4 regions of the Paenibacillus suaedae genome follow, and region 2 is predicted to be linked to each of the others. Evidence: riboswitches for the same ligand, from Rfam matches in the RefSeq annotation. Region 2 holds a riboswitch; each other region holds the start of a gene.
What was found. A riboswitch is a leader RNA that binds a small molecule or an ion and turns the genes downstream of it on or off. The one in region 2 is predicted to bind cyclic di-AMP.
Positions count from the first base shown of each region.

Region 1: linked by a shared signal. The riboswitch ahead of RQP50_RS28680 (3D domain-containing protein) and the one ahead of RQP50_RS25575 (TrkH family potassium uptake protein) in region 2 are both predicted to bind cyclic di-AMP.
Region 3: linked by a shared signal. The riboswitch ahead of RQP50_RS22660 (CAP domain-containing protein) and the one ahead of RQP50_RS25575 (TrkH family potassium uptake protein) in region 2 are both predicted to bind cyclic di-AMP.
Region 4: linked by a shared signal. The riboswitch ahead of RQP50_RS28015 (C40 family peptidase) and the one ahead of RQP50_RS25575 (TrkH family potassium uptake protein) in region 2 are both predicted to bind cyclic di-AMP.

Region 1 is NZ_JAVYAA010000013.1:8,770-16,712, reverse strand. It holds gene RQP50_RS28705 (protein sspF) at 1-82, opposite strand, end outside; gene veg (biofilm formation stimulator Veg) at 297-572, opposite strand; gene yabG (sporulation peptidase YabG) at 731-1,636, opposite strand; gene rsmA (16S rRNA (adenine(1518)-N(6)/adenine(1519)-N(6))-dimethyltransferase RsmA) at 1,709-2,620, opposite strand; gene rnmV (ribonuclease M5) at 2,626-3,192, opposite strand; gene RQP50_RS28680 (3D domain-containing protein) at 3,359-4,486, opposite strand; cyclic di-AMP (ydaO/yuaA leader) riboswitch at 4,805-5,008, opposite strand; gene RQP50_RS28675 (TatD family hydrolase) at 5,202-5,969, opposite strand; gene RQP50_RS28670 (HD domain-containing protein) at 6,005-7,288, opposite strand; gene RQP50_RS28665 (AbrB/MazE/SpoVT family DNA-binding domain-containing protein) at 7,596-7,850, shown strand.
Region 2 is NZ_JAVYAA010000008.1:142,726-150,668, reverse strand. It holds gene sdhA (succinate dehydrogenase flavoprotein subunit) at 1-83, opposite strand, end outside; gene RQP50_RS25595 (succinate dehydrogenase cytochrome b558 subunit) at 100-771, opposite strand; gene RQP50_RS25590 (LysR family transcriptional regulator) at 1,102-2,007, shown strand; gene RQP50_RS25585 (hypothetical protein) at 2,116-2,880, shown strand; gene RQP50_RS25580 (potassium channel family protein) at 2,973-3,656, opposite strand; gene RQP50_RS25575 (TrkH family potassium uptake protein) at 3,696-5,054, opposite strand; cyclic di-AMP (ydaO/yuaA leader) riboswitch at 5,114-5,272, opposite strand; gene RQP50_RS25570 (CPBP family intramembrane glutamic endopeptidase) at 5,521-7,221, shown strand; gene RQP50_RS25565 (hypothetical protein) at 7,238-7,390, opposite strand; gene RQP50_RS25560 (ABC transporter substrate-binding protein) at 7,397-7,943, opposite strand, start outside.
Region 3 is NZ_JAVYAA010000006.1:283,676-291,618, reverse strand. It holds gene RQP50_RS22680 (4'-phosphopantetheinyl transferase family protein) at 1-257, shown strand, start outside; gene RQP50_RS22675 (PocR ligand-binding domain-containing protein) at 337-1,353, opposite strand; gene RQP50_RS22670 (glycerol dehydrogenase) at 1,553-2,686, shown strand; gene dhaK (dihydroxyacetone kinase subunit DhaK) at 2,690-4,450, shown strand; cyclic di-AMP (ydaO/yuaA leader) riboswitch at 4,622-4,751, shown strand; gene RQP50_RS22660 (CAP domain-containing protein) at 4,758-5,615, shown strand; gene RQP50_RS22655 (DUF2785 domain-containing protein) at 5,736-6,569, opposite strand; gene RQP50_RS22650 (nucleoside recognition domain-containing protein) at 6,797-7,943, opposite strand, start outside.
Region 4 is NZ_JAVYAA010000011.1:46,187-54,129, forward strand. It holds gene RQP50_RS27990 (ABC transporter ATP-binding protein) at 1-498, shown strand, start outside; gene RQP50_RS27995 (ABC transporter permease) at 568-1,302, shown strand; gene RQP50_RS28000 (sensor histidine kinase) at 1,303-2,484, shown strand; gene RQP50_RS28005 (response regulator transcription factor) at 2,481-3,086, shown strand; gene RQP50_RS28010 (serine protease) at 3,267-3,782, shown strand; gene RQP50_RS28015 (C40 family peptidase) at 4,082-4,561, opposite strand; cyclic di-AMP (ydaO/yuaA leader) riboswitch at 4,565-4,706, opposite strand; gene RQP50_RS28020 (hypothetical protein) at 4,986-5,807, opposite strand; gene RQP50_RS28025 (M1 family metallopeptidase) at 5,812-7,788, opposite strand; gene RQP50_RS28030 (YwhD family protein) at 7,905-7,943, shown strand, end outside.

The DNA.
Region 1 (7,943 bases), on a different contig from region 2:
ACACCGTATCGTAGAAGCCAAGATCTTTAGCCAATTCCACCTTCAGCTCTTCAGACATGAAGCTGCGCTTTCTTCGGCTCATCACTGCACCTCCCACGCTTACCTTAATGTTCATATCATCAGCAAGCACGACATAATCATCGGCCTACCGTTAATGTGAGTAGAAGCCGTCTCCATTATACGTACACTCCAGTTCCGATTTATGGGGGAATATCCGGGTGAACCATGACCGTAAGTAATATGTTATTCCTTCAAAACAAACAAAAGGCAGCCCTCACAGGCTGCCGTCATGTCGCTTAACCGCGAACATATTCAATCTTCAACTCGCCGTTATCGGCGCATACGGTCACTTGGACCGATTCTGTTAATATATCTGCATAGCTATAGGATACCCGCTTAAACGCGTTCTGATCCTGGTCCAACTTAACAATAAATACAGAAGGGTAGGTTTCTTCCAACACGCCCGTACGCTCAATCGTTTTCCGACGACCGCCATTGGCGCGGAGCAGAATCTTCTGACCGACATGTGCTTCAAGACAACGACGAATTTCAAACAGCGCGTTTTTCGCCATTACAGCTACCACCTCTTTCCTTGTCCATTATAACCAATTCAGGAGGTGTTGTCAAATAAACGAATAATTATAACAATAACACCGTTTTCGTGTCAATGTGTTTTTTTGTCCAAATTTATTAAAATGGTTCTTTTTTCTGTATTTTATACATAGGCCGCTTATATTACGGTTGGTGTAACGTTCAATGTCGATAAATCCTTCAACTTCGGCATGCCCACGCGATAACTTCCCTTTGTCTCAATGCCTCCCACCCCGTCAATGCCACTGACCATATGAGGCGCAATATCCCCAATCTGTACGGTATCACGAATTGAGGTATATGAGGCCTTAACCGCTACGTAAGCTGGATCAAGGGCATGAATCATAATTCGGCCCGGTGAACTTGCAAAGTTGGCTCCTGCTTGCAGAAGCGCCTCGAAGTGAGATTGGCATGCCCCGGCAATTATAGTCAATAAATCAAGATGGCGCTCATACTGCCTTGCCGTCTGTACTGCATTAACGAAGTTCTGGGAGTTCTTATAATTCTGCAAATTTAACAGATCACGGTACCTGCCGTTCTTCAATACACCATCATGTCCCGTAATGACGATTATATTCGGCTTCACTCGCGGCAGCAGCCGATACAACGTATCTGCCATATTGCGTTCATTCACATAATGGCCTTCTGCCGGCACGTTGAGCTGATTATATATCGCCATGCTTTTCTGTAAATACCCGGGATCCCCATCCAGATGGAGTACCGTTCCCGGCATATCAAAGGTTGAAATGGAATTCGGCGTCTCTGCAAATGGAAGCTCCGTCCGCCTGCGCTCTTGCAGCTGCCTACGCTGCTGTTCAAGCACCTCGACAGACTCCAACATCTTGATATGAGCCTGTTCCGTGCGGCGCGCAATCGTTGCCTTCGGTACACTAACTAAATCTTCAACATGGGAATCCGCCAGTAAGCGATAATCCGTCCCCTTAATAACCGCAATCTGTCGGAAGATCTCCTCCACACGGAATGTAATATCGCCACCGTACGACTTGCGTACGACCAAATCTCCTTGCTTCACTTGTTCGTTCATAGGATCAATCACCTCTCCGACTATCCTATGGGCAAACGCATAAATTGGTGATGCCTAAGCCTTAAAATTATGTTACTCCGCTTGATCCTCTTCTTCTGCACGTGCAATGGCTTGGCCGATCGCATCGGACAGAGCAGCGAACTCCTCAATCGAGAGTGTTTCCCCTCGGCGACTCGGTTCAATATGTGCTGAAGCAAGCGCTTCTGTCAGCCTGTCTGTCCCACACTTGCTGGCATAGCGAGCCTTTAGGTTATTCCAAATCGTCTTGCGACGCTGAGCGAACGAAGCCTGTACAACATCGAATAACAGCGACTCATCCTTCACCTGCACAGATGGAGTCTGTCTCACACGTAGACGGATTACTGCAGACTCTACATTTGGCTGCGGGATGAACACCGTATGCGGTACGGTGCATACAAGCTCCGGCTCTGCAAAATATTGAACAGCCACACTTAAGCTGCCGTAATCCTTGCCTCCTGGCTTCGCTGCCATTCGCTCTGCGACTTCCTTCTGAATCATGACGACGATGTTCTTGAGCGGCAGACGCTCCTCCAGAAGCTTCATCATAATCGGGGTCGTCACATAATACGGCAAGTTAGCCACAACACTTACCCGCTCGACATCTTGGAACTGTTCGCGGAACAATTCATGCAAATCCACCTTCAATACATCCCCATGTACAACATGGACATGTTCATAGGGCTCCAGCACTTCCCCTAATATCGGAAGCAAGCGCTGATCGATCTCGACTGCTGTTACACGACGAGCGCGCTTAGCGAGCTGCTCCGTAAGCGCACCGATCCCAGGCCCAATCTCCAGGGCACCTGTCACATCATCCAGCTCTGCAGCATCCACAATACGGCGCAAAATGTTCATATCAATTAGAAAGTTCTGTCCTAAGCTTTTCTTAAATGAAAACCCATGCTTGCGTATAATGTCTTTCGTGCGATTCGGTGTTGCAATATCTATTCTCGTCTGCGTCATTCCATCTATTCTCCTTCTGCACATTGTTCCTGCTCGAATTGGTTCAGCTTCCGCAAGGCGTTCTCAAATTCCTCTCGTCCGATCTGGAACACACCGCAGCGCTTGAGCATCTGCTTCGCGTTGCAGTATCCAATGCCCAATATTTCACCTAACTGCCGTCTGCGTTCTGCAGAGCCTGCATGCGTCGTTAATCCCGCTTCGACGAGATCCGTCCACGTCAGCTCTGACGTCATGCTTGGCATCTCGGAGCGAACCTGCTCTAAGGCACGGCGAATCGCTTCTGGCTTTGCATTCTCCACACCAAGATCCCCTTTGGCTATCGCCTCATGTCTAGGCAGGAAAGCGTGTTTGCACCCAGGTACACGTTCTGCTATCGTCTTCCGAATTTTCTCCCCCGCATGATCTGGATCCGTGAAAATAATAACCCCTCGGCGCTCTTGGGCCAATGCGATGCGTTTTATCGTTGTATCATTAATCGCCGATCCACCTGTCTCAATTGTATCCGCCTCAACGGCACGGTGAATGGCAACGGTATCATCTTTGCCTTCTACAACTATCACTTCGCGTATCAATATGCTTGCTCCTCTCACCACAAGGCTGCTTCCTAATTCCGCATCCTTCTCTTGCTCTCCATTCATAAATAAACAACAAAAGAAGAGGGTGTCCCCTCTTCTTAGCATGACATAAATCATTATTCATTACTATATCCTAATTACACATGGCTGCATACCTTGTGCGTTAGTTCGATTCCGGCTTGACTGGGCCAACCACGTATACGGTGTACCCCTTCTTGCGTCCGAATTTGCTGACCGCCTTCTTGCTGTCGAAGTATACATCGATAATTTTCCCCTTGACCGCGCCACCTGTATCTTCAGCACGTCTGAATCCAATCCCTTCGATATATACCCACCAGCCGAGCGGAATGACCTTCGGATCAACCGCGATAGTACGACCTTCTGATACTATTGCGCCAGATGCCGTCTTCGCACCAGCCGATCCCTCAGATTCCGTATACGCCGTCAGTTGAACGTTCTTCAGCACTTTTTTATAGTTAAAATCTTTGTCGCCACTGGAAACATTGTCAGAATCGTCTTCCTGCGCGTTCACTGACAGAACAGCAACTTCCGGTTCCTTCTTCGTTCCATAGGCTATCACTTGATTCACTTGTTTTGTATGAACGGATTTGTCGACCATCTGCGCATATACGAGCTTACCATCCTCGTACGTTTTCTGTACTTTCTGGACAACCAAGCCTTCTTTTCCATCTTGAACCGTCTTGGTCTTCCCCTTAAGGAGAGTAGCATCTGCCTGCTTCACCACTTGATAAGGAACCTTCACTTTACGCTCTTCCATCTTCTTGCTGACACGGACGATGCGAATATCCATGTTCTTCGAAATAGAGGCACGCTTAGAAGGGAATACCTTATCTTCAGGGTTCACTTGGATTTGCAGCGAACTCAGTGCATCATGCACCGACTTCTTCGTCGTAAATTGTGTTTCTTTCTTCCCATCCGCTGTAATTTGGATAGGCAAAGCGCGTTCAATAATAACTCGATCTCCATCAGCAATTTCTGCATCAAGCGGCTTCGATACTACATCGTATGCCCCAAGCGCTATCGCATGCTCATCCAAAACATTGCGAAGCGTATCTAGGCGAGTTTCGACTGAACGCTCTTGTCCATCAACGAGCACAGCCACTGTCTTCTTCGTTACATTATACCAAGTCAAGACTGCTATTAATGTGATCACGATTGCTACAGCTGCAATAACGGTGATAACACGCACATTTTCATGCTTCCATCGCAATGCGAGTGACATGCTGGATGATCGGGGTTCATGGGTTTCGTTGTTCACGATCTGTCCCATTTCTCGGTCCTCCTTACATAGTCCCGCCGTCGAGTGCTCTGCATGATTCCATCTGACGCGACTATTTCAAGAATGTTTACGAGAGACTTCACTTGCCATAAACGAGCATGTAATCGTTCAAGACAATGCCGAAATCTCCGTACCAACGTTTCAGTATTGGCTGCTCCCACCTCCTATTTCTTACACCCTATGACGTCTTTATTCTCATTATTCAAAAAAAAGAATGTTTGAGAGTAAACAAAAGAAGCCCTTCGTAAGAGGAGACTCTTTCGCGGCTTCCGTAATAGAAACCCAAACGTCAACAGTGTAGGACGCGAGGAACCCTCTCTCGGTACGCTGACGAGGTTAGCTGTCGGGTTCGGGCTTGAGAGTCGCCCTATCGGAACCAACCGGCTCATGGCTCGGTCGTCCCTAATTCACCCCAAGGAATTAATCCGTGTGATTGAACATGTACTCATGTCATGTCGTTCACACTCTGGTTCCCCCGCTCTCCACTTCATGGAGATTAAGCGATACTGAATTAGTTGGAACAATATTGAATTGTGTAATAACATCTGTGAGAAATCATATCGTGTTTGCAATCTTCTTGTAAAGACAGTAGCAATTCCGTTTTTCGCGAAAAATGGTTAAAAAAATGTAACTTAATCCGTTTTTCATTATGAAATCCACTTATTTTATGGCCGATGTCTTTTTTTCACTTGTTTTTGGCCCGTTTTCATGCGATGTCAAAACATGTCATTGCATTTTGAGTCGTCATTCTGCAAAATTCTTCAAATTCCATACCTTTCAGCTCTGCTGCAACCTCTGCAACAAGACGAACATATGCGGACTCATTGCGCTTGCCTCGGAACGGATGAGGAGTCAAATAGGGGGAATCCGTCTCCACAAGCAATCGATCATTCGGAACCTTAACAAGTACTTCTTTCGGCTGTTTTGCATTTTTGAAAGTAACAGGTCCTCCAAATGAAAGGTAGAAGCCCATATCCAGGCACATCTTCGCTGTTTCCCAGCTACCTGAGAAGGAGTGCATGATGCCCCCTACTTCGTGAGCCTTCTCCTCGCGCAAGATGCGGATTACATCTTCGTGCGCTTCACGATTATGAATAATGATCGGCATCTTCAATTCTCGCGCCAACCCAATTTGCTCGCGGAATACACGGTGCTGAACATCCTTCGGAGACGTATCCCAGTGATAGTCCAGTCCGATCTCGCCAATCGCCACAACCTTTTCATGCTCCGTTAGCTTGGCGATCCAGTCTATATCCTCCGGCTTCATCGTTATGGCATCTACCGGATGCCAGCCCACGGCTGCATAGATAAAATCATATTTCTCTGCCAACGCCATCGTCGTCGGGATCGTCTCTCGATTGAACCCGATGTTAACCATACGGGTCACCCCTTGTTCAACGGCCCGTGCGATAACCTGATCGCGATCCTCGTTAAAATTGCTGCTGTCTAAATGCGTATGTGTATCAAATAACACGTTTATGCGCTCCTTTTTCTTTCTTGTAAATCGATCTAATGATTGCGGCGTATAAACATACGCCTTGTATCTTCCGTAAGGTGATTCGAGACTTCCAGAAGCTTGTCCATTGGGAAATAGATATAGTGTTTTCCACGGCGAATGCCGCTAATGGAACGTACAATATCCGATTTCTTGGACAGCTCTACAATTTGCTGATCCCGCCCCCATAGCATAATATGTTGCTGTGAACGGGCATCTCCCTTTCGATATACATCATAGGGCTTATCGAAGGGAGAATCGAACATAAGTTCATAGTCCGGATCAAGCCCAATCTGCGACCACTCTGCCCGCAATCGTCCCTGTAAATCTTCATCCATCTGTTCAACTTCAATATATTTATATAGTTTACGCTCCATGAATCGTTGGCACAAGTCAACGAGACGCTCATCCTTCTCCCTTGTCCACTGCATAAATGCGGTCTGTACAAATGCCTCATCCATTTGGATATATTGTTCCGTCGTAATCGTTCCTTCAAATAAAGCATCTAGAGGAGAGAGGAAATATTGAAAAGTGTATCCACCCAAATATAATTCTTTGGCTCGTTTGAAAATCAGGCGAAGTAACATCTCCGAGCTTCGGGTTACCGGATGGAAGTAAACTTGCCAGTACATCTCATATCGAGCTAGCAAGTAATGCTCTACTGCGTGCATACCGCTCTCTTTGACTACAATCCGATCCTTAAGCGGTCGCAGCACCCTTAGAATACGATCAATATCGAATGTACCGTAATTAACACCGGTAAAGTATGCATCCCGCAGCAAATAGTCCATACGATCCGCATCAAGGGAGCCGGATACCAAATTCACGACAATCGGCCGCTCATATGTCCTGCGAATCACTGATGCCACCTTGGTTGGGAGCTGGGGGTCTACTTGTCTCAGCACGCGATTGATATCGGTATCTTCTATTATAATGCGGTATGTCCAATCTTCATGAAACATATCGAAGGCCTCTTCAATGGAATGAGAGAACGGTCCATGGCCCACATCATGAAGCAGTGCAGCACATAAGGCAACCAGCCTCTCTTCTTGCGGCCAGTCCTCGTATTGGTTTCGTTCAAATTGAGAAATAATCCGCCGAGTAATCTCGTATACGCCCAGAGAATGAGAAAAGCGGCTATGCTCTGCCCCATGGAATGTTAAATAGGAAGTTCCTAATTGGCGAATGCGGCGGAGCCGCTGGAATTCCCTTGTGTTAATCAAATCCCAAATTGTTCGATCTTGAACATGCACATAATTGTGAACCGGATCCTTGAACACTTTTTCCTCTAATAACATTGAAAATCACTCCTTTCGATTCGAACCTTTTCGACATAGTCTGCCTTATTGTCGAAAAGATTTGGTTTATTCTTGTTTCTGTTTATTTTTGCATAAAAAATACCATACGAGTGTAAAAGTGTACGCTACGTCGTTAAAAACAGCTTAATATAAGCTAAAAAAAACCTAAAATCCATAAATTAGCACGCCAAGTATACATTTTTTAGGTTGACTAATTTGGGAATGGTTGGTACGATAAGAATCAGCCAAAAAGAATTTTGTCGAAATATGACATTTCATGCTAAAGCAAAGAGGAGAGCGTTGAACTATGATGAAGTCCACTGGTATCGTCCGTAAAGTAGATGAACTAGGTCGTGTCGTCATTCCGATCGAGCTTCGCCGCACCCTTGGTATCGGTGAAAAGGATGCGCTAGAAATTTACGTTGACGGAGAGCGCATCATGCTTAAGAAATATGAGCCAGCATGCATCTTCTGCGGCAATGCAGAGAACGTTACATACTTTAAAGGAAAAATTGTTTGTCACGAATGTATATCAGAAATACCACAACCTGTGACAAAATAAAAAAAATAGGTTATAATAGCTCTAATCACATATGTTAATTCTAACCTTTTTATATCTTCCTTGATGCCTCCATGGTTTTGAACCCAACCATGG
Region 2 (7,943 bases):
TGAACGCCTGCTTCCGCTGCTTTGATCGTTGCCATAAGACCAGCAAGTCCTCCGCCAACGACGATAATGTTCTGTTTTGCCATAATGCGTCACCCTCCCTTAACCGATGAATGGAATAATAGATTGAACTGCTTCCGCTGCTTGGAACTCTGCAGAGCGGAATCCGATTAACGACAATGTGAACATGACTGCCATAATAATGAACAAGCCCATGCAGATTTTTGCGGATACATTTTGTGCGCGTGGTCCAACCGTAATGCCCCAGCTTACGAGGAAAGCCCACAATCCGTTCGTAAAATGAAAGGATGCAGAAATCGCACCGACCAAATATATGATAAACATAACTGGAGAAGTAATTATGTCATGCATGTATGTGCCTAGCTGCTCATGCGTAATATTGCCAGTCGCAATTTGAACACGCGTTTCGTACACATGCCATGTGACAAATACGAATGTAATGACCCCTGTTATCCGCTGCATCAAGAAAGCTACGTTGCGGCCGTAATTATAATTGCCTACGTTGTTCTTGGATGTGTACGCAATGTACAACCCGTATACGCCGTGATACAGAAGCGGAAGCCAGATGCCGAACAATTCTAGGAAAAATATAAGCGGCAATTCATTCAAAAATTTGACACTGCCCTGAAATGCTTCCTTCCCGCCTTCGAACGCAGCGTAGTTCGTAAGCATGTGCTCGACAATGAAGAATCCGAGCGGAATAATTCCAAGAAGCGAGTGCAGCTTGCGCGAGTAAAAATATCCTCGTTTCATAAGCGTGCCGGTTCCCCTTTCCATTTGTGTCCCAGTAGATTTTGGTAATAAACATCCTCATTTTACCTGTGCATGTCGAAAGCGTCAATAATTTGTCACAACGAAAAACCACTGCCATGACGCAGTTGTTACCGCTTTCGACAACATTCGCGGTTCTTCCTGCAAACCGCTCTTCTGTAGTTATGTGAACAACTTGTGACACTACCATGTTACTCCGAATCCCCTTATAATGGAATTGCAATGTTTTTATATCTTTTATAACTAAAACGCATAAGAAGCCATTCATTTTTACGCTTAGCTCATCATTCATATCGTAGGAGGCTATGAAATATGCTCGATTTGTTAGAATCATTCGCAGCGGTTGTGGAACTGACGAGCTTGAATCAAGCAGCAAAGCGGTTGAATATCTCTCAGCCGGCTCTATCCAGGCAAGTAGCGAAGCTTGAGGAAGAACTGGGTGTAGAGCTGTTTATCCGGAATGGCAAGCGGCTGGAGCTAACTCGCGTTGGCCAGCTCACGTACGAATTTGCAATCGATATTCGCAATCGCCAGCTCGGTTTCTTGAAGTCCATTGCATCCTTCAAGGCGGAAGGTCAATCGTCCATCACCATTGGGGCCAGCTTAACCACACTGCAGACGACACTGCCGCTGTTCATCTCCTCCTTCGTCGAGAAGCATCCTGACGCAAGACTCAAGGCTGTGACCGGCAAGACGCATGAAATCATCTCGCTTGTCCGCGAACAATCCATTGATCTTGGCATCGTCGCCGATGCGATTCGTGAGCCTGGACTGATGTGCATTCCATTGTTCGCGGATCATCTTCAGCTGGTGCTGCCACGCCGTCATCCACTTGCCAGCATCCGCAATTGGACGATGTCCCGCTTGGACGGTCTGCCTATGCTTCTCTTCTCTAAGGGAACCTGGTATCGCAAGCTCATCGATGATCTATTCCGCCGATATCGCATCATGCCTGATATTCGCATGGAGATCGATTCCTTCGAAGCGATAGTTCGCTTGCTCACGACCTGTCATGCAGCTGCTTTGCTGCCACGCTCCTATCTTCGGTTGGAATGGCTCAAGGATAACGATCTGATTGCCGTTCCCCTGAAGGAATTGAAGCAAACCGAACGTGTAACTTCCATTGTATATGGGGAGCAAGCACTGCTGAGTCCTGTCGCTACGCAGTTTATTGAGGAAATTATGGAAGCAGCATCATTATCACAGCTAGGGAAATAGTCATGGATAGAAAGGAAAAAGAAGGATTACACTCGTTTGCTGTCGAATAAAGTAAGCTTAGACAAAAAACATTCTCAACTAGGGGAGAATAAGGAGGAAATGGAAACCATGGTTGTATGTAATCGTTGTGGCAAGCCAATCAACGACAATGAATCCCATCAATGCAGTACAGGGTCTGTCCCACCGCAGCATGCTGGTTCCGCAGCAGAGGCATCTGTACAGCAAGTATCCGCCACTGCTGAGACAGCGTCTCACAAGACACCAGGCAGCACAGTGCCTGAATGGGCCAAGTCAATTGACAGCAAGAATATCCTTCAACTGCTGAAGAATCCGGCAAGTGCTCGCAATCTTACTGTCTCCGATTGGGTGTATGCGGTCATTGCCGCGTTAGTCTCCGCACTGGGCTTTGCCTTGTTCGGCTACACGCTCTTTGGAAGCTTGTTCGCTTCACTAATGAGTCCACTTAGCATATTAGGCGGTTCAAGTTCACTGACCCCGCCATTTAGCTTTTTCATTCAATTGTTTATTTATCAGATTATTGGATTGGCCGCACTCTTTATTAGTATTTGGTTCATTAGCCGCTGGAAGGGCAGCAAGCCGCTTGACTTGAAGACGACATTTGTCCAATTGGCTGCTATGCAAATGCCTTTTGGCTTAGGATTTGTGCTCGCATTCCTTCTCGCGATCATTGGATTCAGTTCATTATCTGTTGCAGTAGCAGCTTTCACTTGGTTCGTATCCGTTATTCTGGTCACGACCGAAGCAATGGAGCAGACTGAAGTAGCACGTCCGAATCGCTTTCTATTCATCACAGCAAGCATGGGTGCCTACTTCTTCCTGACTTATATCGTATTCAAAATTGTAGTCATGTAAAGCCATTTACATAAGCAATAAGCCTGCAGCTCGCTTCTCTATACAAGCGACAACTGCAGGCTTATTTATGACCTTCTACAGCAAGGGATTCTTTACGATTTTTTATCGTTCCCCTTCAACATAAATGCTTCTTCAAAATCTTCGATTTGCGTATTCGTACCAATCATAACCATAATATCTTTCTCATCAAGCACATCTTCGGCTGATGGTGCAATAATCATGCCTTTCGGCTTATTCAGCGCCACGATGCTGCACCCGAACTTAGCTCTTGGATTCACATCCTTGAGCGCCATTCCTTGCATGCAGCCAGGCACGCTCAGCTCTGCTATGGTATATTCCTTGGACAATTCAATGTAATCCAGCAAGTTCGGTGATACAAGTTGATGAGCTACGCGAATGCCCATATCCCGCTCCGGGTAAATAACCCTGTCCACACCGATCCGCTCCAGAACACGTCCATGCAATTCGGAAAGTGCTTTGGCGACAACCTTCTTCACGCCAAGTTCCTTCATCTGAATACTGACCAGAATGCTCGTCTGAATATCGTCACCAATGGCTACGATCGCGCAATCGAAGTTACGTATGCCGAGTGAGCGCAGCACCTCTTCATCTGATGCGTCCGCTACAACTGCATGGGTTACGAAGCCCATAACATCCCCAATTACTTCCTCATCTTTATCAATGCCTAGCACCTGATGTCCGAGCTTGACCAGCTCCTTCGCGAGACTTGAACCGAAACGGCCCATCCCGATCACTGCAAACTGCTGCAACTCCATATCCCTGTATACTCCTTCGTCCGTTACAATCTAACTTGCTTATCCTATCGTTATTTTTCCTTCTGGGTGTCGGTATAATTCCCGCTCATTTTTCGGGCCTAATGCATAAGCCAACGTTAATGGACCTAGACGGCCTGCAAACATCGTCAGGCTCAGCAGCACTTTTCCGATATCTGATAAATCCGCCGTCAATCCCATTGATAACCCTACCGTTCCGAAGGCCGATGTTGTATCGAATAATATCATCAGGAAGCTATGATCTTCTGTTGTCGACAATATCATCGATACGATAATGACCAAGAACAATGACAGCAACGTCAGCGTAACTGCTTTGAAGATACGATCCTTGGCGAGTCGGTACCGGTAAATGACGATATCTTCTTTCCCGCGAATCATAGCAAATACAGCTCCAATGAGAATGGCGAACGTCGTCGTCTTAATACCACCACCAGTGGATCCTGGTGATGCCCCGATGAACATCAAAAGAACCATAAAAAATTGCGAGGCTTGGCGCATGGCTCCGATGTCAATCGTATTCGCTCCAGCGGTACGCGGGCTGACAGATTGGAACAGGGATGCCCAGAACTTCTCCCAACCATTCAAACTGCCTAACGTGCGTGTATTGGTAAATTCAAATATAAATATAACGACCGTTCCGATTACAATGAGCAATCCCGTCATCGTTAACACGATCTTCGTATGCAGAGACAACTTGCGAGTACGCTTATATTCCACCAAATCGGACAAGACGATAAATCCAATCCCGCCAAGGATAATAAGCAGCATCGATACCAGGTTAATAATAGGGTCTCCGACATAGCTGGTTAAGCTCGAAAACGGCCCACTGACAGAGCCGAATAAATCAAAGCCTGCGTTATTGAAAAAAGAAACAGCATGGAAGATACCGAAATAAATGGCCTTGCCTAGCGGAAGATCAAATGCCCATCGCACGGAGAACAGTACAGCTGCCGTCCCCTCGATACATACCGCAAACAAGATCACTTTACGGATAAGGCGCACGATGCCTTCCATGCTGCCCTGATTAAGCGCTTCTTGCAATATAAGCCTTTCCTTCAGCGATATCTTCTTCTTCAGTGCTAATGCAAACAGCGTTGCCATTGTCATGAATCCAAGCCCACCAATTTGAATAAGCAGCATGATGACCACCTGCCCAAATACGGTAAAATGAGTGCCCGTATCCACCACAATGAGCCCCGTCACACAAGTTGCTGACGTTGACGTGAACAATGCATCGAGGAATGGCAGCGGAATCCCATCCGCATTTGATATCGGAAGCATGAGTAGAAATGCGCCCAATAATACAATTGCTGCAAACCCTACAACCAGAATTCGCGGTGGTGTCAGATTGAATCGAATGGCCTTTTTTGTTCCCTCCACGGGAGTCACCTCTTTTTTTCCCCACGAAAAAAAGCACTGGAAATCCAATGCTATCGCTGGTATCCTGACGTACATGCCTACGAGGTTAGCTGTCGGATTCGGGCACGTTCAGGCTGCCCTAATCGCAAGTGGATTCTATGCATCCACAACTGCGATATTCACCCCATTTATCGGGTCCCCCGCTTTCGTTCATTCACGAAACTCGGCTTGTATGCAATTCATAACGAGATTATATACGTTTCCCCTGCAGCATACAAAGTCAAGGAATGAACAAATTAACCAGAATAAGACGAAAAACTTGAAGAAATAGCGCTTACAATCCCCCATTTTCTTCAATTGTATTCAAAACACTCATTTTCGCTAGGTGTTTCTTCATTTTCTCTGCTGGACTTTACAAAGTTGAAGTGGATAAAATGAACAAATAAGCAACCATACGCTAAATGTGTGATGGAATGGAGGTTCCAACATGTCCTATGTATCCAAGCCGCTTCTTCTTTCTTCTGTGGCCGGATTTCTATTATTCCTCATTGTTCAGGTATTCATTCCCTTTCAGCAGACAGAAGCCATGATGGAATCAGCAGCCAGCCAATCCCTCTTAACCAAAGAGAAAGCAGCGCAAAAGGCACTCACATTTGTACAGGACTTAAAACAGTTCCATATTTCAATTACACCTGAAGAAGATACTGCTCCAACCGTCATTTATCGCAGTCAATCAACGGTTTCCGGCTACATGAGCAAGGAGAAGCTGACCGCTTCATTTCAGAAATGGGAATCATCCAGTCCCTATGATACTTTTCAGGTATTATTGAATATGAATCGGGCTGGAAAATCCGGTGTCATGCGCATTGACGTTCACATGACAAGCGGTCGTATTATTGGATTCGAATGGGAGGAAAAGCCTCCTATCACCTCCTACATTAGCGGGGTTACGGGAAATCATGTGGATATGGCGTCAGCAGAAGATGCGGAGACTGCCTTGGATCCAGTGAACCGCAAGAAGCTTGCTGATACACTCTTGAAGCACATGGGATGGAATCCTACCCAATTAAAACTAATCGCATCATCGGCGGAGCTAGACACGGTAGAGTATAACGTGCCTGAAGCACGACTTGGTGAAGCCGCATTGAACGTGAAGGCCGTCTTCTCCCAAGATCGCATTGTCATGCTGAAGCCCTACTGGGTTATCCCGAACAGCTATCTAGCTGAAGAACTGCATCAAACGAAGACTGCATCGTCCATTTACAATATCGGCTATATGTGGATGACAATCCTACTAAGTGCATGTTCACTGATCGCTTGCATCGTCTACCGTCATGGCCTGAAGTTCGGATCGAAGACATTGTTCGCCCTTACTGCCGTCTCATGCGGAATTTCTCTGCTGCATCTATGGAACGTGCTTCCGGGTCTCTTCGCTCTGGAACTCCGTACCCCTGTGGACGGGGTGAATATGGGGCTGTCCTTTGCCATTCAAGGCGCAATTACAGTAATTCAAGGCGTTATCCTATACTTCTCTCTCCATGCGGGAAAGCGAGCATGGGAGCTGTCTGTGTACAGAGATGTACTGCCTACATGGAGTGATCGCGCATTTGGCGGCAAGCTCATACAAGCATTATGGATCGGAATCGCGTACACAGGCGTATTGCTCGGCATGCAAACGGTTATATTTTTCATTTTGGAATCAGGGTTTCATGCGTGGTCATCGACCGATGCCTCACAATCACCGCTCAACCTGCGAATTGCACCACTGTTCCCTCTTCTAGCTTGGGTTGCAGCTATTTCGGAGGAAGGGATATATCGTTTGTTCGGGGTTGGACTGCTGAACCGATTGTTCCGCAACCCATGGTTAGCCGGGATTATCCCTACCCTTGTATGGGCGTTCGGACATGTCACCTATCCAATCTATCCGTACTACTCTCGGCCGGTAGAGCTCCTGTTTATCGGCATGTTCTTCCTGTTCATTATGCTGAAGCATGGCTGGTGGACGGCCATGTTCGCTCACCTTATGCTCGACAACTTCTTAATGTCCCTGTCATTCATGCTTGATGGAACAATAGTCGGTCTCCTAATCGGTCTTGTGTACCTCCTTTCTCCAATTGGGATTGTATATGCGCTCGCGAAGATTCATCGCAACCAAGATCACGCTAGAGCGATCACGACATGGACATAAACATTAACACCATTGATTACAGTTGAATCCATTTGTTCGTACAGTAATAGAACGAGTACATGAGCATATCTCCATACCCTATCATTTTGAAAAGCCAAGGGCCGTTCATATCGAAGGACGCATGTACGTAATGCGCCTCATCGAAGGAACGGCCCCGTTTATTTCTCATTATTACTTATTTCTTCTCAATAAATTTTTTCGCTTCCTTTACTGCCGTATCTAGCGCTTTCTGTGCATCTTCACCCAGCATGACTGAATCAACTGCAGTAGACAGGTGACGGTTCATCTGGTTCCAGTTGCTGTTAAGCAAGAAGGCTGGCGTGTTGTCGGAACGCTCCAGCATGCGATAGAACGGTGCATACAGCTCGGATGTATCCAGCTTCATTTCTTGCACGACGCTCTTACGTATCGGCAGGTCAGCATCGCTCTTCATCTTAACGGCTTCTTCCGAAATGAAGAACTTCACGAACTCCCATGCCAGATCCTTCTGCTTCGATTGCTTCGCAATCGATACAGCACTTACCGAAATTACGCCCTTCACAGGCTTGCCAGGGAACGCTGGCATTTCAACAGTACCGAAATCAACCTTCGCTTCCTTAAACCCGTCTAGCGGCCATACACCGCTCTCCCACATTCCGATTTTACCAGCTTTGAAGATGTCGTTACCGCCAAGCTGCGTTTTTCCTCCTACGAGGACTCCGTATCCGTCCTTCACCATATTC
Region 3 (7,943 bases), on a different contig from region 2:
CACTTTGGACATTGAAAGAAAGCTATATCAAGGCAGCCGGAAAGGGCTTATCTATTCCGCTGGATTCCTTCTCCATCGTTGACAATGGGGCAGGGACATTCGAATTGAAGCCGGATAAGGAATCGGTACGCTTCCATACGTTCGAGCTGGAACATGGTTATAAAGCGGCAGCCTGTACAGAAGGACATGAGCAGCATGAACGATCGCCATCTATCTCATATGTAACGATGAATGATTTGCAGCAGTGGATTCGATGAATAATTGGAAGATAGGAAGAGTTGAAAAGCCGTCCCCAAGTTCGAAGGAGAACGTGGAGTGACGGCTTTTTGTTATGGTTTATCGTTTATAGATTTGGCGATAGCGAGCAGGTGTAAGTTGTTCAAATTTCTTAAATGACTTAATGAAGTAGCTCGGTTCACTGAAGCCAAGCTCATTGCTAATTTCCGAAATAGACAGATCGGTAGTCTCCAAGATTTGTTTGGCCCACTCGATTTTGAGATGCGGTATGAACACCGAGAAGTTTTCTCCTGTTTCTTTCGTAAAAATACGACTGAAGTAGCTGGGACTGACATGGCAGAGTGCCGCCATATCCGTCAGCTTTACGTTCTCGCTCTTGTGTGTATAAATATAATCGAATGCAGGCTGAAGCATCGAGTTGGAGGCATGCATTTGCTGATTTTTCATCTTGCTAATTTGATTGTCGATCAGCGTGTTATCCAGTTCTGCCTTGAATGTCTGAATGCTGCGATAGCTATGGTCTGCTAAAAACTCGGATGCAGTCTTCTCACTATGAAGCGCCTGCCGATACATTTCAATGGTTGTATTTTTGGAAATGGCTTCCTCTACAATGTAATTGCATAGATGATAGAGCATTTCAGAAATGGTGACAACCTCATCATAGGACAGTTCCGGCAAGGAGCTGTATTCTGGTTCGAGATTCTTGAACTTTCGATTCGCATCCGCATTAGCGGGTCGGTTTACAATTTGTTCGAGCTCCATCGGATTGTCACGCAGCTTGACTTGTCCGGCCATTACTGCCCCCATATATTGATTATTCACGATAATCGGAATGGCAATATCGACAATGTTAAAGTGGCACAAATAGATATACGGCTTATTCAGCCGAACAGCCTCTAGACCGCCGCGTGCATCGCACTTCTGGCAGTATTGCGACAACGATTCATCTTGCCGTATGGCCTGGCAGAAGCTTTGGCAATGACTATGCGCTGTTACTGGGATGCCCTTATAGTCAGTCGTAATCACGGCCATCTTCGTCACTAAGGATAGCGAGTCTTGCAGCTGCTGCCATTTTTCCATATCGATGATGCTCTCTAAGCTAAAACGGGAACTCACGATGACTCATTCTCCTTTTGTTTGCATAGCTAAATTATAGCATATTTTTCTGGTTGAATGACAAGATAATACCATTCGGCGTACAAATGATAAGAAAATCCGATAAGATAGCGCTTTATTTCGCAATAATAGTTCAATGATCTGGTTCATTGACGGTTCTATAATAAACATATAAATAGCACAGAGGAGGCATTTAATCATGAGAAAAGCGTTTATCAGCCCAGCCAAATATGTACAAGGTGAAGATGAACTGTATAACTTGGGTTATTTCATTCGAACATTCGGAGATTCTGCTCTTCTGATCGCTCATCCAGATGATGTGCAGCGTGTAAAGCATAAGCTTGAACATACAATGAATAAATACAAAGTTACGTTAGTTGAGAGCGGTTTCACTGGAGAATGCTCTCGTCAAGAAGTAAAACGATTACAACAGCTTGCTATTGAGCATAATTGCTCATGTACAATTGGACTTGGCGGTGGCAAAGCGATTGATACAGCCAAATGTGTGGCAGAAGGGGAAGCGCTCATTATCGTTCCAACTATTGCAGCAACTGATGCGCCAACTAGCCATTCCGCGGTCATGTACACGCCTGAAGGGGAATTTGACGATTATGCTTATTTCAAGCAAAGTCCTAGTGTGGTCATGATTGATACGACTGTCATTGCGAATGCGCCAACGCGCTTCCTCGTAGCAGGCATGGGAGATGCGCTCTCCACTTACTTCGAAGCACGTGCAACAGCAAGCTCTTATTCGAATGTAAATGCAGGACTGCCTTGTGGTGCAATGGGAGGAGTAGCACCTGCCAAAGGTACGAAAGCAGCACTCGCACTTGCGAAGTTGTGCTACGAAACATTGCTTGAAGACGGTGCGAAGGCGAAGATGGCTTGCGATGCGAACTTGGTAACGTCTGCACTGGAGAACATTGTAGAAACGAATATTCTGTTGTCTGGATTAGGGTTCGAGAGCGGCGGATTGGCGGCAGCTCATGCCATCCACAATGGATTAACTTCACTTGAAGGCACTCACTTTTATATGCATGGCGAGAAGGTAGCCTTTACAACATTGGTGCAGCTTGTCCTTGAGAATGCAAGCGCAGCAGAAATGAACGAGGTATTGGAATTCTGCGTAAGCATTGGTCTTCCGGTATGCTTAGCTGATCTCGGTGTAACAAGTGTTACGAACGAGGAATTACAGGCAGTTGCACAGAAGGCGTGCATCCCTGAAGAATCTATCCACTCCATGCCGTTCCCAGTCACAGAAGAGATGGTCGTATCGGCGATTCGAGTGGCTGATATGATGGGTCAACAATTTAAAGGCCAGAAGGACGTGTAAGGAATGAAAAAAATATTGAATCAACCGGAAACATTGGTTCGGGAAATGTGTAACGGTATGGTGCTTGCACATCCGGAACTGGAGTTCATCAGCAAATACAAGATTGTCAAGAAAAAAATCGTGAATGAGAACAAGGTTACGTTGATCAGTGGCGGAGGAAGCGGTCATGAACCAGCTCACGCTGGATTTGTTGGACAAGGCATGCTCGATGTAGCCGTATGCGGTGATGTATTTGCATCCCCATCACAAATTCAAATTTATCAAGCGTTAAAGGCCTCTGCAAGCAAGAAGGGAACGCTGCTCATTATTAAGAACTACAGTGGCGACATTATGAACTTCAAAAATGCGTCGCATCTAGCCAAAGAAGACGGAATTCAGGTCGATTATGTCAAAGTGGACGACGATATAGCTGTAGAGGACAGTCTATACACGGTTGGCCGCAGAGGTGTTGCAGGGACAGTGCTCGTTCATAAAATTGCAGGTGCGGCCGCTGAAGAGGGCTTGGAGCTTGCAGAAGTGAAGGCGATTGCTCAGCACGCGATCGACAACACAAGAAGTATTGGATTCGCGCTTACCTCATGCACAGTTCCAGCAAAAGGAACACCAACGTTCCAGTTGAATGACGATGAGATCGAGTACGGCGTAGGAATTCATGGGGAGCCTGGCATTCGCCGAGAGAAGATCGCTTCTGCTAACGAACTGGCGAAGAAAATGGTTGCGGATTTGTTCCGTGACATGAAGATTACAGCAGGCTCTAAGCAGGAGTTAGCCGTGCTGATTAACGGATTTGGCGGTTCCCCGCTGCAAGAATTGTACTTGCTGGCGAACGCTGTAGTTCGGGAGATTCATGCGCAACAAATTACTCTTGTTAAAGTATTCGTAGGCAACTACATGACAAGTATCGATATGGCTGGTGCGTCGGTGTCGGTTATCCGCTTGGATGAACAGCTTAAGCATTACCTCGAAGCAAGCTGCAATACGCCAGCGCTGCAGGTGAGTGGTTCATTTGAACCAATCCATCCTGAGGAGATGTCCGAAGCAGGAACTGCGAGCCACGAGGTATCTTTTACAGTAGAGACGGACGAGGCCTTCTCGAAGGTCGAACATAATGTGTTCACGGTTAATAACCTGATCTATCTAACAGACAAGATGAGCGAAATCATTATTGAAAATGAAGTTCCATTCTGCGAGTTGGATTCACATGCAGGTGATGGCGACTTCGGTATGAGTGTGGCGAAGGGCTTCAAGCAATTGAAAAGAGAATGGCATGACATCATTGCACATCATTCAGATAACATGGGCAGCTTCCTCCATGCTTGCTCGTTAGTTATTATGGAGCATTGCGGCGGCGCTTCTGGCCCAATCTGGGGTTCAGCATTCCGTGCAGCCAGCAAGTTCGCGGGCGAACGCGTAGAATTGACCGTTTCTGAATTTGCACAAATGATGCAAGCAGTTGTTAAAGGCATTCAAGACACGGGCGAGCGCTCATTTGGAAGAGGAGCTGTAGTTGGGGATAAGACACTTGTCGATGCGTTGGCTCCATTTGCAGATGCGTGGGTACAGAGTGCGTCTGAGGGCGATGATGTGAAGACTGCTTCTGTGAAAGCGGCAGAGGCTGCTGTTCAAGGTGCAAAGTATACAGAGACAATTGTAGCTCGTATGGGAAGAGCGGGGGCGGTTGGCGAACGGAGTCTTGGCTATCCTGATGCTGGTGCCTATGCGCTTGGTGTGATTTTCACAGCGTTGTCCCAAGTGATCAAGTAAGAAGCGAGCGAATTAGGAATAGAACAATTTCCGACCAAATGGAATACTAGAAAAGTAGAACCGGAGTGCAGTCTAGCATACTCCGGTTCTTTTCGTTTGGAAGATATTATAATTAATTACAATATATTTGAAATGATCTCCTGTATTATCCGTGTTAGGATCGGAAACGTACCACAAAACAAGCCGAAGCTCGTCAGAGCGCGGGGGAACCGATTCATTGGGGTGAAGTCGTGTAGCGACAGGGGAGTCCACTTTAACCCGAACCCGACAGCTAACCTCGCAGGCTGCAAAGGGAGAGATGTACAGGATGAAGAAGACATTTAAGAAAGTTGTAATTACAAGTGCGATTGCATTGGCACCGGTTATGGCGGTGAACTCTGCTATGGCAGCACCCGTTAGCCCAGTGCAACAGCCGAATCCAATGATGAACTCGAATTGTTCAAACCTGGGTATGAATATGGACTTTGATAAAGTATTCCAAGATAACTCGGAATTGAAGCAAATCTTGTCCAAATGGATGGAAGCCATTCAAAAAGAAATTGGGAATAAGCCAATCGTTCCGCCTCCCGTTCAAAAGCCAGAGGTGGACAAGCCGGAAGTAAATAAACCAGAAGTTGAAAAGCCAGAAGCAAACAAACCTGAAGTTGAGAAACCTGAGGTAGAGAAGCCAGAAATCGAGAAACCTGAAGTTGAAAAGCCTGAGGTTAACAAACCAGAAGTAAACAAGCCAGAAGCTGAAAAACCAGCAACACCTGGTGACAATAAACCAACTGCGCCACAAGACAACAACAATGCGAACAGTGACTTCGCTAGCCAAGTTATCGATTTGGTGAACCAAGAACGTGCGAATGCTGGTTTGCAGCCATTGAAATCCGATGCACAATTGAACAAAGTTGCGATGATCAAGGCGAAAGATATGAATGATAACAACTACTTTGACCATCAATCTCCAACACTTGGCTCCCCATTCGATCTGATGAGAGCACAAGGTGTCAATTTCAATACTGCTGGCGAGAACATTGCCAAAGGCCAACGTAATCCGCAAGAAGTAATGAACGCGTGGATGAACAGCGATGGACACCGTAAGAACATCCTGAACTCCAGCTTCACTTCCATCGGTGTTGCATACTACAATGGTGTGTGGGTACAATCATTCACAGGCTAACGAGTTAAGTATGTAGATATCACATCAAGAACCTGCAGGTAAATGCAGGTTCTTTTTTTTGTATTTAATCAGGCGCTCTACAAGAGAATAACGAGGAAATTAACAGAAATGAAGTTGATCTTATATGTCTCTGTTGAAGACCGGATTCAGTTTCTTTTCAATGTTATACCAATTGTGCCATTCTGTTGTTGGAACGATGAATTCTCTCATTGCTGCACGCATCCATACAGATCGAGCAAAATTTTTAACATTTATGCGTCTACAGCGATAAATCACTTTGTCTTCATTGGGCAGCTCAACCTGCATAAGCCACGCGCAATAGGACGTGAACGACAACTTATTAAGCTCAAGCATTGACAAGACGGCTGTCGCCATGCGTTCATCTTCCTCTGTTCGCAAGATATGATTCGCATGAAGAAGCATGTGCTCAATGGCACTGAGAAGCTTCTTGCATTCCTCTGGGCCAATGTGTGGACTGCGTACACAAGCAGCCATGACATCTGCGATGTGAGCTGGAGCATGAGCCCATCCTTTAACTTCTACATAATCGCGATAATCGTTCTCCTGCATGCAATAATCAACAACTCGCTTCGCAATGTGTTCATATAAAGGCTTGCTTATATAAGGCTGTTGTTCATCACGCTTCAGAAGCAGTGCGAGTAAGAGGGCGGAGAATGTACGTTGGAAGACCGAATCGTTCTCAGCAGTCCCAATTCCTTTGAAAAGCATTTGGTCTGATAACGTCTGATGAAGAAGCTCTGTTAGTTGTCCAGCGGTCAGGATTTTTTGTGTAATAAGCCATTCATATAATATCCCGTATGCAAGATCATCCCTCAATTCAGGATCTGTAGAGCCAAGTAGGCTGACTACTTGTTGTACGGCTTCATATTGTTCGATTTCTGTTGGTAGCTCATATTGATGATCCATAATTGAGCGCAGCTGCTGCTTGTCCATGAAATGAATCCCCCCATTAAAGATGTTTAGGTATTTGTATTCGCTAATGAATAATCATAAAAAGAATGAGATGATCATTTTAACATGATAGGAAAGAAATGTATATGTAGACGAATGGTAGTAACGAACGAAATCATGGTTTCTAGCAATACGGTATAGTTAGCAAGTAAGGAGGGAATGAATAAGAAACCCCCTGAACATAATCGTTAAGGGGGTGGGCGATAACTTTATACCCAACCGAAGGCTCTAGCGAGCTGAGCCGTGGCGAAGGTGACAGCTATAGCGATTCCAAGCGGAATAACGGCAGATAATATTGTCCATTTTGCACTCTTCGTTTCTTTATAAATGTTGAATAATGTCGTTCCGCAAGGGTAGTGGAGCAAGGAGAACAGCATCATGTTCAATGCAGTCAACCACGTCCACCCATGCTGCAGGAAGATATCCTTGATGTTCTCCATTCCATCTGCATCAACCATTGCCCCAGAGGACAAGTAGCCCATTAGCAAGATAGGTAGGACAACCTCGTTCGCAGGCAAGCCGAGCAGGAATGCCATAACGATGAATCCATCTAAGCCAATAGCATGGGCGAATGGATCGAAGAACGAAGCCATATGATTCAATACGCTGTCGCCACCGACAAATACGTTGCCAAGAATCCAAGTCAGAACGCCGGCCGGTGCCGCAATAACGACAGCGCGAGTCAATACGTTAAGGGATTTGTCACGTGACGACAATAAAATCGTCTTCCAGACTTGCGGTCTGCGGTACGGTGGAAGTTCAAGCGTATAATGTGTGGGCACACCGCGCAGTGCTGTTTTGGACATGACCCAAGATACGGTCAAGGTGACAACAATCCCAATCATAACCATACCCATCACGATAGCTGCCGTTACGATCGTCTGCATCCCGCTTGCTACACCTGCTGCCATGAACAGAGATGACAACAGAATCAGGGTCGGCCATCTGCCGTTGCATGGTACGAAGTTATTCGTTAATATCGCTAGCATGCGTTCTCGTGGCGATTCGATAATCCGTGTAGACAAGATCGCTGCTGCATTGCATCCGAAGCCCATTGACATCGTCAAGGCTTGTTTTCCGTGTCCGCCTGACTTTTTGAATAGACGATCCATGTTGAATGCAACTCGAGGCAGATACCCGAAATTCTCAAGTAACGCGAAAATAGGGAAGAAAATAGCCATTGGCGGCAGCATGACACTGATTACCCATGATGTACCGCGATATAAGCCGAGTACAAGAATGCCATGCAACCAAGCAGGAGCATTCATTGCTTCAAATGCCGTGTTTAAGTACCCTTCAATCACTTCGAAGAAGGAAAATATCATTTCCGACGGAACATTCGCTCCAGCAATCGTC
Region 4 (7,943 bases), on a different contig from region 2:
GCGCAGAGCTTAGCTGGCAATCCAGAGCTTGTCCTGCTTGATGAGCCGACGGTTGGCATGGATGTGGAGGCGCGTGGTCGCTTCTGGGATACGGTTCGTGCGCTGTCGAACGATGGACGGACGGTTGTGCTTACGACGCATGACTTGGAGGAAGCAGATGCAGTGGCGGATCATATCGCGATCATTGCGGCAGGTACAGTGGCGGCCAGCGGAACCTCACTGGAGCTCAAGGCACAGACGGCATTGCGGACAGTGTCCTTCCGTCTCCAAGTCGAACAGCAGGACGAAGCGTTGATGCAGCTTCCGGGTGTTGTGAAGGTCGAACGTGCTTCGGGTCGGGTTCGTCTTCACGTTCGCAATACAGACGAAGTGTTGTCCGTGCTCCTGCAATCCGGATGGGGAGTCAGCGATATTGATATCCAATCCGCTAAGCTCGAGGATGCGTTCCGATCAATAACAAAATCTCATGAGGCTGCACGTACTCAAGCAAGCGTATAGTTGAGGACTGAAAATAAAAGATAGAGGCAGAGAGTGCCTTAATCATCACATATTAGGGGGAACTGATCGATGTTACAAGCACAAATCAAAGCAGAAAGTTTACGAATTATGCGCAGTCCATTCTTCTTGCTGTTCTCACTCGTCATGCCACTCGCTTTCTATTTCTTATTCGCTAGTTTAAATGGCGCATCTAAGTCTATTGAATCGACCACCTATGGCGCCTTCTCACTTATGTCTATGACAGCATTCAGCTTGATCGGAACGGCAATGAGCCAGTTCGGTATTCGCCTTGCCTACGAGCGTCGTGACGGATGGACACGTCTGCTTCGCCTGACACCACTATCTCCGTCGGTATGGATTGGCGCTAAGATCGTATCGCATATGTTGGTTCATTTGCTCGTCATTCTTATCATTTTCCCTGCTGCCTACTTTGCCTATCACATTGAGTTGACTGCTGTACAATGGGTGACATGCGGATTGTGGCTGTGGCTTGGAAGCATTCCATTCCTGGCGATCGGCTCTATTTTAGGAACGATGAAGAGCGCGGATGCCTCCATTGCGGTCGCGAACATTTTGCTCATGGGCTTTGCCATCATGGGAGGCTTGTGGATGCCGCTGAAGACATTGCCAAGCTGGATGCAAGTCATTGGAGAATGGCTGCCATCCTACCGCTATGCACATGGTGCATGGAGTATGCTCGCTGGGGGGAGTCCTGCCCTGCTGGATTGGGTAATTCTTCTGGGCTGTGGCATGATCTTCATGGTAATATCGAGTTATATCTTTAACAGACGGGAAGCGATGTAAGTGAACGTAGTCAAGAAGAGATTATTTCCCGAAAAAGAGGGAGCGGAGCCTTACATCTCCCTCGTCAACTTATGCGTGCCTATTTTTTTCCTGCTGCGTGAGACTCCGACCAAGGTATTGGTGGGGTTCACGCTGCTTCTGTTTCTAGTGATCGCATTTTGGCTGCAGTACCAGCACGAGAAGCAGGCAATGCTGTGGTTGGCTGTTCAGGCTGCAATTATTCTCGTATTTATCCTATTCTATCACCCTATGTATGCTTATATGGTGTTCATGATCGCGCAGATGATAAGCAGGCAGAAGACCTCCATTATTTTAGGAACAGCTGCCGTCATGGCGGTAGGTATCGTAATTGGATTGTCTCAACGCTTGGATACAGTAACCGCATGGTCATCCCTTCATACGCTGCTTCTCCCTCCATTATTCGGTGTGCTCGTCATGCCATTCATCATGCGTGCTGCTGGGCAGTACAAGCAGATGGCGGAACGATTGCAGGCAGCGACCTCACAGCTTGAGCGGATGGCCCAGCAGGAAGAGCGCCAGCGCATTGCACGTGAATTGCATGATACGCTTGGACATACATTGTCTTTGATCACGCTTAAGAGTGAAGTGACAGAAAAGCTGATTACACGTAATCCGGAACGGGCAATTGCTGAAGCGAGGGAAATTCGGGAAACCTCGCGTGCTGCGCTGAAGCAGATGCGTCAACTCGTAACTGAAATGAAGATCGTCAAGCTTGCAGAGGAATATGAGCATGGAAGGCAGCTATGCGCTGCCGCAGGAATTGAGCTGGAATTTCAGGAACGCAGCGAGGGAATTAGCCCTTCAGCAGCAGGCCCAAGCATTGTGAACCGATTGCCGTTATCAGCATTGCAGGAGACGATTCTCGCCATGTGCTTCCGGGAGACCTTAACGAATGTCGTCAGGCACAGCCGGGCGAAGCATTGCTCGGTTCGGGTTGAGGTGGAAGAGGCAAGGGTTCGATTGGAGATTGCAGATGATGGCATCGGAATTGATGAGCACCAGCTTAAGCAATCAAGTGGGACAGGCATGGCCGGACTGAAACAGCGGCTTCAGCTTGTGGACGGGACGCTTGCTATAGAGTCTGGTGCCCACAAGGGAACGGCATTATCGTTAGTCATTCCGCGTGTAATCCGCGATGGGAAGGGGAGAGGTTCATCATGATTCGAGTGATATTAGGAGAGGACCAACAGATGCTGCGAAGTGCACTCGCCACCTTGTTGTCGCTTGAGGATGATATCGAAGTGATTGGACAGGCCGAGAATGGCAGTGTAGCGCTGTCGCTTATAGAGGAACTTCAGCCGGATATCGCGGTATTGGATATTGAGATGCCGCTTATGACGGGGCTGGATGTCGCGGATGCAGTCAAGAAGAAGGGGCTGGACTGTCGGATTATTATGCTGACGACCTTTGCTCGCTCAGGCTATCTCCAGCGTGCAATGGCATCCAGTGTAGGCGGTTATTTACTCAAGGACAGCCCAAGCGACGAATTGTCGGATGCCATTCGCCAGGTATATGCAGGCAAGCGGGTGATGAGTCCCGAATTAACGTTGGCTGCGTGGGAAGACCCTTGTCCGTTATCCCCGAGGGAGAAGGAAGTGCTGTTGCTTGCTGAGAACGGACTGTCCATGCAGGATATTAGCGCCAAATTGTTCTTATCCTATGGGACGGTGCGCAACTATATGTCGGATGCGATTAGCAAAGTAGGAGCGGGTACGCGCATTGAGGCGATTCGAACTGCCAGGGAGAAGGGCTGGCTGGATTAAGAACTGCTGCTGGAATATATGCAGAAGATACTTGATAGAGAATTGTCGGCTCAATTAGCATCCAGAATATAAATGGATAAGTGCTTCATTCTCTCTAAGTGAATATTTAGCTTATTTTCAGTTTCATTTCAGGAATTACGAACATACTATAGCCATCCCTTACATAAGGAGGTGGAACCTATGAAACGCAATTCAACCGTAGCAGCGTGGACGTGCCTAATGCTTCTCTTGATGGCTTCACCTGCAGCAGCGCAAAGCAGAACTGCGCTAGATGCTGCAACAGATAAGAGCAGAGAGCAAGCTGCTGTACGAGTGGTCACTTCATCTCAAGCTGTAGTACAGCCGAATCAGCAGAGCACGGAGACGGATAAGCAATTAGAACAAGTACAGGCACAAATGAAGGAGATTCGTGCAGAGATGAAGCAGCTGCGCGAGAAGAAGATTCAATTGCTCGCTAAGAAACACGGAATTTCGACAGAAGGCAAAAGCAATAAGCAAATTCACCAGGAATTACGCGAGAAATTAGGCATAAAAGGACGACTGTTCCACGAGAAACATCACAATAATGGGAAGCATGTCGAGGATCGTCAGACTCAGCTTCAGCACGAGGAAGAAAAGCATCGAGCAGAGGTGGATGGGCTCACACCAGAAGAGATTAAGGCGAAATTTCAAGAATCGAATGGGTCAGTCAAGTAAATTAGAAGCGTCTATGCGAAAATAGTGAATATCCAGACAAGATATCGGGACATGCGCACAAGCGCATGTCCTTGTGTTGTTTAATGGCGATGAAAATGGTTGAAACTGAAAAAGAAATATTTCGTAAAGATAGATAAAAGTATGAATCGTTGACATGCAGAGATGCATAGGATAAAGAAGCTGAAGTTGAGCGGGGATAAAGGGGATAGCATGAAACAACCCGACGAAAAGGCGCGGGGCGCTTCTCATCGGGTTATGTAGTCGTTCATATCATTATAAGAGTGCAGGAAACTTCCAACCTATTGATTGTCTGTAGCGATAGAAGAAAAGTCATTTTCGCTCATTACGCGACGAGCACCAACATAGCGCTGCTCATAGTAGTCCATGCTAAGGCTGTCGATGCGTGTACCTTTGCTTGTCGAAGCGTGTGCGAATTTGTTGTTGCCTACGTAAATGCCGACATGCGATACACCGTTGCCGCCGCTTGTGTCAAAGAAGACCAGGTCTCCTGGACGAAGCTCGTCTTTGCTAACTTTCTCACCAGAGTCAAATTGCGACGAAGATGTGCGAGGAAGATCAATTTCGAACTTGTTGAACACGTACTTCGTAAATCCGGAGCAGTCAAAGCCTTTCGTTGTTGTACCACCATACTTGTACGAAATGCCAAGCAAACCTTCAATCGTGTTGTCCATTTTGGATGCTGCGAATGTGCTGCCTGCACTGAACGAAGTAAACAGAACGCTCAGTCCGAGCACCGCTGTAACTAGCTTCTTCTTCAAAGGGAAAGCTCCTTCCGTGCCTGCGAGGTTAGCTGGAGGGTTCGGTTGAAGGACCCCTATGATCCCTGTGTTACAAGATCAATTCACCCGTAAAAACTGGTTCCCCCGCTTTCCGGTCCGCCCGGAAACTCGGCATTCTGGTTTTAGGATTATGTATTGCTGCGTGCGATAGTAACAATTTTGCAAGAGTTAGTGCCGCTTTCATGACAAAGTTGTAATAAATCTAGATTTATTGTAACAGACGGAAATTCCTTTGACAAATATTTTTTGTCCTTGACACGAAAAAAACTTGTCATATCAGCGTTTTTTTCGCTGATAGACAAGTTTTTTAATTCATTTTGTTAGGTTACGCTGCTTCAATATCATCGTAACCCTTTGTAACTTTGTAACTCTGTAACTAAATTGCGTTCAATCAGAACCCTCATTATTTCATCTGTTGCTCTGCTTCCTGCCAGACAGCGTGGCGTGCAGACAATCCCCACATTTTAAGTATAGTCATAATGGCAGGCAATGCCTGTTGAATAATGAGTGCGGTAATTCCGGTGAACACGGCCGCCGCGGTTGTGGACAATATGCCTACGCCAATGGTGATACCAATAAAGAGAAGTGACAATCCTAGAATGGGAAGCAAGCGACGAGTTCCGGCTGTCACAGATCGAATTAATGGTGTTTCTGAGGCAGCGCCGAAGTTAAGGAATAAGAACAATTGATGAACAAGCCAGCCGCCAATGAACCAAGCGATTACGAACGGTGCCACTGCCACGAGTAAGGAAGATAGAGAAGCCGATGTGGACAGGGCATGCGCCGCATAAGGAACGAACCATATAGCTGGTGCGATAATGAGCAGTGTCTCGAGTAGATAGAGGACAAGCATTGGCTTCCAAGCGAGCTTGATCCCTTGGAAGAAGGCAAGCCCCTGCTGCTTGGGCCGTGACATAGCATGGAATACACCCGCGTGAATGAAGGGGGTAAGCAGCATGTGGACGGCAACGAATCCGAGGATAGCCCATAAGTAAGGGAAATAGTCATTCGTCTTCATTAGATAGAACTGGCTTTCGGTCAGAAAGAGCTGCCTGCTCATCTCGGTAGGTGCTGGATCTGGGTAACGGCGCAGGATAGGTGTTACCACTCCATCGACGAAGCGATAGAGGAAGAACCCCCATAACAGTTGGTACAAGAATAGAATGACCCATATATAGATGTGCTCTTTGCACCAATTCCAGCCTGAACGCACATAAGCCTTCACACTATCACCACCCCAAAATGTTCGTAACAGCTTCGATTACCTTGATGACGGATAAATTAACTCGTGTACGGACAGGTTCATCGACATGAGCACGCATATAATTATTGATGTGCTTGTTCTCAACGACAATCGAATATAGAGGATCAACCATGACCCAGCTGAGCGGCGCTTTATGGGTGACGGTATATTGAATGCGGTCTCCCTCTCCATTCCATCCCTTGCGAGTCGTCGTGCCATCCGAGAACCCGAATACGATCGGAATGGATGGATAATTGGCACCGAGCTTGCGGATATGGACAGTCGCTTCATATTGGGTAGACCCATTCGATTCAATCGTACGTGAATCAATGTTCTCCACGGCGAAGTCTGCCATCATGCCGTTGTACACATATTGTTGGAAGAAATCATTCCACTTGCGGTTAGTTACCTGCTCAACGACTCGCTGAAAGTCTGATGTAGTTGGGTACTTAAAACGGTACTTCTGCGTATAAGTTCTCATAATGCGGCTCATCATTTTTTCCCCGACCTGCTTCTCGATTGCAAGCAGCACCAGCTTGGCACGCATGTACACATTTTCTGCGTAATGATTTTGATTTTTGTAGCGCCATGCATTCAGCTTCAGTGGAGCCGGATCTGTGATGTAGCTGGCTTGTATTGCGTTATTTGGAAGTACTCCGAATTCTTGCTCCATCAGCTTGTCTTCTGCATAGGAAGTGAACCCTTCATCGAGCCATGCTTCCTCGAATTCGTTTGAGGCGAGAAGTCCATAAAAGTATTGATGTCCAATCTCATGAACGACGGTACGTTCTAAATCGTAACCTGGACTCTCATCTTCTGCACCGAATGCTGTAATCAAGGTCGGGTATTCCATTCCTCCAGCTCCGTTGCCCAATTTAGGAGGCACGATAATGGACAAGGTAGAGTACGGGTATTTGCCGTACCATTCGCTGAACTTGGACAGAGCCGTCTTCGCAGCGTAGAAATAACGCTCCTTCAAATCTTTATGCTTCGGGTCTAAATATAACTTGATACGAACCCCTGGTACTTGGCTAGAAGAGAACGGCTCTTCAAAATAGACAAAGTTTGGAGATGCGGCCCACGCGAAATCATGAACATCATCCGCATAGAATTGATAAAATTTCTTTCTGTCTGCTATCGTAGGGGTTTTCGTTGGAAAGCCTGTAGCGCCTACGATGTAATTGTCGGGTACTTGAATGCGTACACTGTAAATGCCGTAATTGGAGTAAAATTCGGAATTACCGTGATATTGGTGCAGATCCCAGCCTTCTGATGCCCGGCCGCGTACCCCTGCCTTTTCATAGGCAGCAATCTTAGGGAACCATTGGCCAGCCATCACGAAATTATCGGCGTATCCCATACGTGCAAATATTTTCGGCAGTTTTACTTCAAAATCCATGCGAAGTGTGACTTTCTCTTGACTTCGTACTGGCTTGGTAAGACGCAGCTTCAGAAGCGTCTCATCCTTCGCGTTTCCGTCATCTGGCTGAATGTACTGTACCCGGTTCATCAGGGACATACCGTCAACCGTGGATAACGATTTTAGCGTCATGCTGCCATATCCATCCGCAGGGAACTTGTCTTCCCGCAATTTTCCGCCAGACTCCTTCATGAAGGTGGTATCGGGCGAACGGAAAGCGTTCGGATACATGTGGAAGAACAGTTCATTGACAGTCGATCTCCCAGGATTGGTCCAAGTTACGGTTTGCTTGCCGATAAGGGTATGTGTAGACTCATCCAGTTTAACTTCAATATGGTATTCGGCAATACGCTCACTCAGTACCTCCGCATTGGGGGTCTCCACGGCTTGCTGCGTAATGGGTTCCTGAACCGCCTGCTTGTTCACCTCGGGTCCAAGGGACGGAACGGATCCAGACGGCCAGAACCGAACGAGGAGGAAGCTGCAGGCGGCTAGGAACAAGGCAGTGAATAGAAGCCGGCGATATACATTGCTTCGGATCATACGTTTTTACCTCCCGTTGACAAGCATCTACAGCATGTATATGTTGGCTTTTTGCAGATTATTAGCTAAAATGAAAATGATTTTGAGTACGTGGTAAGGAAGGAGCGCATGACGAAATGGAATCTTCAGATAAGAAAGTAAAGAAGCCGCTGGCA